Regions from separate parts of the Pectobacterium araliae genome, predicted to be linked through region 2. Evidence: predicted binding sites of a transcription regulator. Region 2 holds the regulator's gene; each other region holds the start of a gene.
What was found. Region 2 encodes PurR, which represses purine synthesis genes. Its sites were predicted from a motif close to CANGCAAACGTTTGCNTG; they were not measured.
Positions count from the first base shown of each region.

Region 1: the regulator PurR is predicted to act here: its motif matches at 2,006-2,023, upstream of AACH44_RS17000 (nucleoside-specific channel-forming protein Tsx).
Region 3: the regulator PurR is predicted to act here: its motif matches at 1,989-2,006, upstream of AACH44_RS20640 (nucleobase:cation symporter-2 family protein).

Region 1 is NZ_AP028908.1:3,754,564-3,757,848, reverse strand. Features, by position in the region: gene nadC (carboxylating nicotinate-nucleotide diphosphorylase) at 1-876, opposite strand, end outside; gene AACH44_RS17000 (nucleoside-specific channel-forming protein Tsx) at 1,022-1,882, opposite strand; gene ampD (1,6-anhydro-N-acetylmuramyl-L-alanine amidase AmpD) at 2,317-2,892, shown strand; gene ampE (beta-lactamase regulator AmpE) at 2,889-3,285, shown strand, end outside.
Region 2 is NZ_AP028908.1:2,572,022-2,575,306, reverse strand. Features, by position in the region: gene AACH44_RS11600 (group II intron maturase-specific domain-containing protein) at 1-583, shown strand, start outside; gene purR (HTH-type transcriptional repressor PurR) at 705-1,730, opposite strand; gene AACH44_RS11590 (YnhF family membrane protein) at 2,108-2,197, shown strand; gene AACH44_RS11585 (C40 family peptidase) at 2,277-3,128, opposite strand.
Region 3 is NZ_AP028908.1:4,553,332-4,556,616, reverse strand. Features, by position in the region: gene AACH44_RS20645 (AsmA family protein) at 1-383, opposite strand, end outside; gene AACH44_RS20640 (nucleobase:cation symporter-2 family protein) at 541-1,929, opposite strand; gene recG (ATP-dependent DNA helicase RecG) at 2,098-3,285, opposite strand, start outside.

The DNA.
Region 1 (3,285 bases), 1.2 Mb from region 2:
GGATAAATCCAGTGCCTGTACGTGCTTGGTTAATGCGCCCACCGAGATATAGTCCACGCCAGTTTCCGCATAGCCACGCAGTGTGTCGAGCGTGACATTGCCGGATATTTCCAGCAGCGCATGACCTTGCGTTAAGCCAACCGCTTCCCGAATGCTATCCAGACTAAAATTATCCAGCATAATGATATCTGCGCCAGCCTCTAGCGCTTGCTGTAACTCATCCAGCGATTCGACTTCAACTTCGACCGGTACATCGCTGCGTAAAGCCTGCGCTTTTTCTACCGCATTTTTGATTGAGCCAGCAGCGATGATATGGTTTTCCTTGATCAGGAATGCATCGGATAGACCAAGACGATGGTTGTCGCCACCGCCGCATGATACGGCGTATTTCAGCGCGGTTCGCAGCCCCGGCAGCGTCTTGCGGGTATCCAGCAGTCGAGTGCGCGTTCCCTGCAATACGGCAACATAGCGGCTGACTTCGGTTGCGACGCCGGACAGCGTTTGCAGAAAATTCAGCGCTGTGCGTTCACCGGTCAGGAGCTGTTTGGCTGGGCCTGTGATGTCACACAGCGTTTGGTTGGGAGTGATAGCGTCGCCATCGGTAACGTGCCAGATGATCGTTGTCGTGTTGCCTAATTGAGAAAAGACTTCCTCAATCCAGCGCGTGCCGCAGAATATACCCGCTTCACGCGTGATAATACGTGCGCTGACGGTCTCATTGTCGGGTAACAGAAGGGCGGTAATATCTTGATTAGCATCGACGATGCCACCTAAATCTTCACGCAGTGCCAGTTGCACGCTGGCGGGGATATCTTGTGCAATACGAGCGAGCAAGGCTTGTTGGCGTTGTTCCTGACTGTAGCGACGCGTTGACATGACAAAACTCCGAAGGGGGATTCGGAGGTCTATGCTACCTTGTTTATATCAGGACATCCAGAATGAATAGTTATTATAATTCAATATGTTAATGTTATTTGTATTTCCGACGAATACTGATATCCGCCGGAAAAGGGATGCGATTTTAGAAGTTGTAACCAACAACCAGGTAGTAGCCCCAGCCGGTAGATTTCACTTCAAACGGACCTTTGCCGAAATTGAGTTCTGCGCCATCAGCCCATTGGCCGCCATTGTGGAAATAACGAGCGACGAAAGAGTAGTGCCAGTGGTCGTAGCCCAGCGCCAGAATATGGCTGGAGGCAATGGAGTTGTTGGTGCGGCTTGCATTCGATTTATCACGCAGTTCTGAACCAAAATCGAAATTGGTGAAGCTGATATACGAGACATTGCCGCCCAGCACAGAACCCAGCGGGTAAGAGTATTTCACTTTTACGCGGTAGCCGTCCCATTCGTTTTCGTTCGCCGCGCCGTAATTCTGCCATTGGTATTTGGCATAGCCGTTTACTGAGAGAGACAGATCGGTGCCGGTATCAATATCGGTGCCTAAGCCCATGTACCAGGTGCTTTGGCGTGAACCGCTGTTGCGACCCTGATCGTAAATCACGTTATTGGCGATGTACCACTCTTTAAACGGACCAAAGCTCAGGTCAGCCCCTGTCAGTTTATCAATCGAGAAGCGTGGTTCGATCTCGACAAACAGCGGAGAGCCTTTGTCCCAAATACCACGGCTGTCGGGATCGCCACCAAAAAATTTAGGCGCATCGGCGTAGCCGTAGAAATCGAACCAGTCTTTACGTGCAAACGCTTCGTATTCCAGGTAGGTCGTGCTGTTCAGTTGCGGTCCAAAACGGGTGTGGGCGCTGCCGACGACGTTAATACTCTGATGCCACCAGTCGGACAGGTATTCGGCTTTATTGCTGTCGGCAAGGGCAGGCATTGAGCAGGACAGTGCCAGCAAGGCGCCTGCGGCGAAAGTTTTCTTCATGTTAAGTACCCTATGTTAGACGTCATGTGCGTTGTGCGTAAGGTTGTAAAATAAGCTTTGGTAATACCTAAAAAAATCAGAAGATAATTTTGTCATGCATTTTAAGTAAAAATAGATGTAATGCACGAAAACGATTGCTTTCCATTGGTGTGTTACATTTTTAATGTGATTTTTGTCACAAAATAATGTTGGTATTTTCCCTTGTGGAAAAGGGCGAGAAATTGAATGCGGGCAGAAAATTGATGGGAGCATCACTGAATGAATGGTAAAGCCTATTGATACCGAGTTGAATAGATAGCATGGCGTGAAACATGGTATCTTGGATACAAGGACTTTTGGCTATATGGTTTTACACCTGAAATTAGTTTTTACGCCAGAAATGAGCTTTTTCGCCTGATTCAGCCGGCAAACGATACGATGCGAGGTTATCGCCGATGTTTTTGGAAAATGGCTGGTTATCCGACATTACACACACGCCTTCGCCGCATCATGATGGTCGTCCGAATAATGAGGTGCCTTCCTTACTGGTGATTCACAATATCAGTCTGCCGCCGGGTGAGTTTGGCGGCCCGTATATTGACCAGTTGTTTACGGCTACTTTGGACCCCACTGCGCATCCCTATTTCGCTGATATTTCCCATTTACGCGTCGCGGCACACTGCCTGATTCGTCGCGATGGGCAAACCACGCAGTATGTGTCTTTCGACCAGCGCGCCTGGCATGCTGGCGTTTCGGTGTTTGAAGGCCGTGAACGCTGTAATGATTTCTCTATTGGCATTGAGCTGGAAGGGACGGATACGCTGCCTTTTACCATGGCGCAGTATCACTCACTGGTTGCGATTACACGCCTGTTAATGCGGGCTTATCCTATTACACTGCCGCGAATTACCGGACATAGCGACATCGCTCCGGGCCGTAAAACCGACCCCGGCCCGGCATTTGACTGGGACGGTTATCATCATCTGCTGCAAGAAAACTGGATAGAAAATAAAAGGAGTCTCGATCAATGACGCTGTTTACACTGTTGCTTACGCTCGCATGGGAACGGTTGTTCAAACAGGGGGAGCATTGGCAGATTGATCATCGGCTTGGCGTTGTGTTCCGACACGTTCCCTCTCCCTCTTTATTTCAAACGTTGTTCCTGACGCTATGCAGTATGGGCATCGTGGCGGGACTGTTGTGGCTAACGAGCGGCATTCTGTTTGGTCTGGTTTCCCTTCTGTTGTGGATTGTGATCAGCCTGATGTGTATTGGTGCGGGTGAGATTCGTCAGCACTATCGGTGCTATTTGCAGGCGGCACAGCGCGGCGAGGCGGATGCCAGCCGAGAAATGGCGGAGGAATTGGCGTTGATTCACGGTTTACCCGTTGGTGCAGGTGAAAGCGAGCAGTTAAAGGAATTGC
Region 2 (3,285 bases):
CATTTACGTGAGCAGTCGCAAAGCAGGCGAGCATATCTTTAGGGCAATCAGGGTGTACCTGAGAGACATACTGAAGCTAAAGGTCAATGAGCAGAAGAGTGCGGTGGCGCGACCGTGGGAGCGTAAGTTCCTGGGATACAGCGTGACACGGCACAAACAGACCCGACTGAAGATCGCAGGGAGCAGTGTCGAGAGGCTGAAGGAGAAGATCCGTAGCCTGACGACAGGGCACGCGACGAAATCAGTGAAAGGCGTAATCAATGAACTCACACCGATACTGCGAGGCTGGATGAGCTACTTCAGATACACGGAAGTAAAAGGAGTTCTGGAGAAGATTGACGGCTGGGTCAGGCGTAAACTGCGCAGTCTACTGTGGCGGCAATGGAAACGAACGTATACGCGAGCCCGAATGCTAATGCGAGCGGGCTTGTGTGAAAAGCGAGCGTGGAGGTCGGCGAGTAACCAGCGAGGAGCGTGGTGGAACGCGGGGTCGAGTCACATGAATGATGCGATAAAGACGGCGCAGTTCAGACGACTCGGCTTGATATCACTAGTGGAGCAGCAACGGCAGTTCCAGAGTTAACATGAACCGCCGTATGCGGAACCGCACGTACGGTGGTGTGAGAGGACGGCGGGAGTAATCTCGCCTCCTACTCGATTAGCAGGCGGGAATAAGAACATCGGTCTATGTTGAGTCGCCGAGATTAGCGGCGATAATCGCGAAACGGACCGTCGGCAACCGAGCGACGTTCAATCAACGTCGGATGCACCTCAATGACGTGTGCATCTTCACGCTTGCTGGTAATCCGATCCAGCAACATAGAAAACGCGGATTGGCCCAGACGCTCTTTGGGCTGATGGATGGTGGTTAGTGCGGGCGTAAAGAAGCGCGCGTGGCGGACGTTGTCATAACCGATCACCGAAATATCTTGTGGCACACGTAACCCCAATTCGTCTGCCGCACAAATGGCTCCCATCGCCATGATATCGCCACCACAGAATACCGCGGTAGGTCGCTGCTTTTGCGCGAGAATCTGATGCATGGCTTTATAACCGGATTCCGGTTCAAAATCGCCCCGCACGACCCATTCATCGCGCACGGTAATGTCGGCTTCCTTCAAGGCTTTTAAAAAGCCAAGGTAGCGTCCGTTACCCGTGTTGCGCTCTTGTATTCCAGGGATAGCGCCAATATCCCGATGACCGCGTTCAATCAGGTAGCGGCCTGCCATATAACCGCCCTCAAAGGCGTTATCGATGATGGTATCGGTAAAATCGCTGTGCATTTGTCCCCAGTCCATGACGACCATAGGAATGCTGCGATAATCTTCCAACATGCCCAATAACTCTGGCGGGTACTCGGCACACATGACCAGCAGGCCGTCGACGCGTTTTTGCGCCAGCATCGAGAGATAAGCGCGCTGTTTGCCGATATCGTTATGAGAATTACACAGCACCAGCGTGTAGCCTTTGGCATAACAGCTGTTTTCGACCGCTTCAATGATCTCGGCGAAATAGGGCGCTTCGCTGGATGTAGCCAGCAAGCCGATAGATTTAGTGTGATTAACTTTAAGGCTACGGGCGACGGCGCTAGGCGAATAGTGCAATTCCTTGATTGCTGCCCTGACGGCTGCCTTAGTCTCTTCGGCGACGAAACGTGTTTTATTGATCACGTGCGATACGGTTGTGGTGGAAACGCCAGCACGTTTTGCCACATCTTTAATCGTTGCCATCTAAAAATGACTCCTGAACTTACCTGTTACAGACGTAAGTATATTGTTAATCGTTTGCCTACGTTTAAAGTTCTTCTTCTAAGCTAAAAAACAGGATTTCAGAAGGAGAATGCCGAATGTTATACCGAAGGGATCTGGCTTGACGTTTTTCGACTGGCACGCAGCGCTTTCATAAACAGCGGATTGTGTCCGATTTATCATGAAAGTGAAAGGGCTAATTTATACTATTAGTGATGCATGCGTCGGAGATTTTTCGTTAGAATTATGAAAGAATCGTAATAACCCTATTATTTGTCGCTTTATTGTCTCAGTGGGTTCGGCTGTAAATGATAGTGTCTTTTTTCAGATGAAATTTGTTTGCTAATAAGGAGTGGCCTATGGATACCGATTTGAAGATGTCTTTGCTGACAACGGTTGGCTCGTTGGCTGTGATCATCACGTTTAGTTTCATTGCGGTGTTGAACTAACCTTCAGTGTTTCTGCGCATTCAGACAGGGTTATTGCACAGAATCTGTCTGAATACGCTTCTGTTCGGCGTGCTATCGCTTAACGAATGGTCTGTGGCGTCACCACGCGACGCGCCCCTACATAATGCTCCTGCCAATAATCCTCACTTAGCTTGCTGATGCGAATATCTGAACCGGTACGCGGTGACTGGATAAATTTGCCTTCTCCCAGATAAACCCCGACGTGATCGGCGGCACCACGATTATTGATGCGGAAAAAGACCAGATCACCACTTTCCAGCTCACTTTTTTTAATCGGTGCGGCATCACGCAGATGGTACATCTCGTTCGCGGTACGTGGGATTGGGATCTTAACGACGTCTTTATAGGCGTAATAGACCAGTCCGCTACAGTCGAAACCGGTAAAAGGCGATGATCCGCCCCAGTGGTAAGGCTTACCGATCTGGCTCATCAGTTTATTCATTGCTGTCGTTTTGGCGTGTTGATAGCGTTTTTTATGCGCTGTGCTCAGCGCCATCCCCTTTTCTGTGGGCGCTGGATTTTTATCCACTTTTCCTTTGAGCGCGGTCTTCTTCAACTCGGTTTTGACTCTGGTCTGTGCGATTGTCTGCCTATCCTCTTCAGGCTTTAGCTTTTTAAGGTTTTTTTTCACTAGTGCAGGCGTGCTGCTTTGCGTCCGGGATAGCTTCTTTTCTACTGGTTTGTTAGCCGTACGGGGTTTGAATTTATTGCTGACGGTGGTCGGTTCTGGCTTTTTACTTTTGATTGGTGCTGGTGATTTAGCAGTACCCTTTGTTTGACGGTTTTTCTTATTCGTTTCTTCAACGACGCTTTTCTTCGGCGTAGAATGCGGGGTATGCGGCGCAGCCTGAACGATGTTCAGGGATAGGTTACTGAAAAATAATATAAAAAGAGTAATAAATAAGCGCATAATAAAAGTGACCGAACATAATCCTTAACTCGCTCAATCCGCACAGTATTCCTGAAAACGGCGTCATAAAAAAGTGGGCATGGTCGCTTTATTCATACAGAATAGTGAAAAAACGTTAATAGTTGTTTTTTCGTCTGATTTATCAGCGTTTTCTGGC
Region 3 (3,285 bases), 2.0 Mb from region 2:
GTACGCAACTGTAGCACGTCGGCTTCGATAGGAAGTGTGGCTGCCTGTGAGGAAAGGTTCAGCGTACCGCCTTCTAATTCCAGGCTGGCAAAATGACGCGGATCGGTAATTTGGCGCACGCTAAACCCTGCGGAAACCTGCTTTGCAGTGAGGGTCGGCGGTTGGTTTTTATGACCAAAACTGACGTCAGTGAGTTGGATATGATCGGCGGTTGACCAGTCATGATTCATTTTGCCCAGTGATAACTGGTAGTCGGTGTTCTGGTTTACCCAATTGCTTACCCAGCCTGCCGCCCAACTGGTTTGCAGTAATACGTATACGACCACCAGCGCTAAAAAGGCCAGTAGCAGCAGGGTCAGCAATAATTTCCCGATAAATTTCATCGTGTCAGTCCATGCCAATCGTCAGGGAGAACTGTTCTTATGCCGCAATTTCCCTGAAGGCTCAATAGGTAATGCTGTTACAGACAGTAAAAAGCGAGCGGTGTTGCATCACCGCTCGCTTTTACATGAATTGAACAGAAATTATTGCGTGCTGGCGCTATTTTTCTTCGTGTGGGAAAACCATATTCAACACGATCGCCGTAATCCCACCAGCGGCAATACCAGAAGACAGTAATGTTTTAATCCAATCCGGCGCAAATTGCAGAATCAACGGCTGCTGTGACACGCCAAGACCAACAGCCAGTGACAGCGCAATAATCATGATTGCGCGACGGTTAAGCGGTTCACGGGACACAATACGTACGCCGGAAGCGGCGATCGTACCAAACATCACGATAGTGGCACCGCCCAGAACGGGCTCTGGAATATGCTGCACAAATCCGCTGACGGCAGGGAACAGCCCCAGTGCGATCAGCATCAGCGAAACCACGAAGCCGACATAGCGGCTGGCAACACCGGTAAGCTGGATGACGCCGTTATTCTGGCCGAAGCACGAGTTAGGGAAGGTATTGAATACAGCAGACAGGCAAGAGTTCAAACCGTTTGCCAGCACGCCGCCTTTCAAGCGTTTCATGTACAGCGGGCCTCTGACTGGCTGCTCAGAAACGTCGGAAGTCGCGGTGATATCACCGATGGTTTCTAACGATGTGACCATGAAGACGAGTATCAGCGGAACCAACAGATTCCAGTCAAAACCTAAACCGTAATACAGCGGCGTGGGCACCATGATGACGGTATCGTGTGGCGCTGGCGTGCTTTCCGGCAGCATTCCCATCAACCAGGCACCCAGATAACCCACCGCCATGGCAATCACCAGCGACGCGACGCGCAGGTAAGGGTTACGCTGGCGGTTAAGCAGAATAATCACCAGCAACACTGCGCCCGCTAATAATAAATTCTTGGGTGCGCCGAAGGTACTATTACCCATTGCGGCATAGCCGCCACCGATGGAGGTCAGGCCGACCTGAATCAGCGACAGACCAATGATCATCACCACAATGCCGGAAACCAGCGGGGTAATGATGCGACGGGTTAAATGCAGGAAACGTGAAAGAATGATTTCGGTGAAGGAAGCAACCATCAGCGTACCGAACAGTGCTGCCATCATCGTGGGAACATCCGCACCACCGTTTTTCAAGGCCAGCCCACCCATAATCAGCGGCGTTACGAAGTTAAAGCTGGTGCCCTGAATAGACAGCAGACCAGAACCGACGGGGCCCCAGGTTTTAATTTGTAGAATAGAGGCCAAGCCGGAAGCGAAAAGCGACATACTGATGATGCGCTGCGTATCCTGAGCGGGTAAACCTAATGCCTGACAGATCAGCAACGCGGGAGTAATCACCGCAACAAACATGGCAAGCAGGTGCTGGCTGGCGGCGAATAGCGTTTGCGGCAGCGGCGGCCTGTCTTCAAGACGATAGATAAGTTCACTGCGCTGAGGGGCGTCAGCGGCTTCTGTTTGGGACGTTTCCGTGGTGGTAGTCATGATGTGAGTGTTGGCGTTCCTGAAACGACAAAGAGCGCATTTTAATGATCTCTTTGCTGAAAGCAAACGTTTGCTAACGCATCTTTTCGATATGAATTTTGTCTGATGAGCAAGACCTTATTATGTAAGGTGATACTTTTAAGAAAAACGAAGAATGCGCTGCTGTGATTAAGCGTTGGTGTAGCGTGCGCGCTCGGGTAGCCAGCGCTCGATTAGCGCAATGGCATGCTCGGGATAGTACTCATGCAGATGGCGAGCAACGCGGTGTACCTGTGGAATCAAATCCCGATCGCGCAGGAGATCGGCCACTTTGAACTCGGCATTACCCGTTTGACGCGTACCTAACAATTCCCCCGGCCCACGAATTTCCAGATCGCGTTGGGCGATGACAAAGCCGTCATTGCTATCGCGGAGTACCTGAAGACGTTTTTGTGCGGTTTTGCTCATGGGCGTTTTATAAAGCAGCACACAGTGGGATGCCACCGCACCGCGTCCGACACGCCCGCGTAATTGGTGCAATTGCGCCAGACCTAGACGTTCTGGGTTTTCAATAATCATCAGGCTAGCATTGGGTACATCAACCCCGACTTCGATGACGGTGGTTGCCACCAGCAGTTGCAGATCCCCCTGTTTAAACGACTGCATTACCGCCTGTTTTTCTTGCGCTTTCATGCGGCCGTGAACCAATCCAACCTTGAGGTTCGGCAGAGCAGCCTTCAGCTCTTCGCTGGTGGCTTCTGCTGCCTGCGCTTCCAAGAGATCGGATTCTTCAATCAGTGTACAGACCCAATAAGCCTGGCGACCTTCCTGCTGACAGGCGCTATTCACACGTTCGATGATGTCGCTGCGGCGTGAGTCTGGTATCGCGACCGTGGTGACAGGGGTTCTACCCGGCGGTAGCTCATCAATAACAGAAGTATCTAGATCGGCATAGGCTGTCATCGCCAGCGTACGGGGAATGGGGGTGGCGGTCATAATCAACTGATGAGGATGAAAACCCTGCTCTTCGCCTTTTTCCCACAGCGCAAGGCGTTGATGCACGCCAAAGCGATGCTGTTCATCAATGATGACCAATGCCAATCCGTTGAATTTCACCTGTTGCTGGAAAATGGCGTGTGTCCCAACAACCATGGAAACCTGGCCGCTAGCAATAGCGTCCTGCTGCGCCTGACGCGCTTTTCCTTTTTGTTTACCAGCTAGCCAACCGACTTCAAGCCCTAATGGTTCGAACCACTGACGAAAATTATGCGCGTGTTGTTCGGCCAATAGCTCTGTTGGTGCCATTAGCGCGACCTGTTTGCCATTGGCAATAGCACGTAATGCGGCCAGCGCGGCGACCAGCGTTTTCCCTGAGCC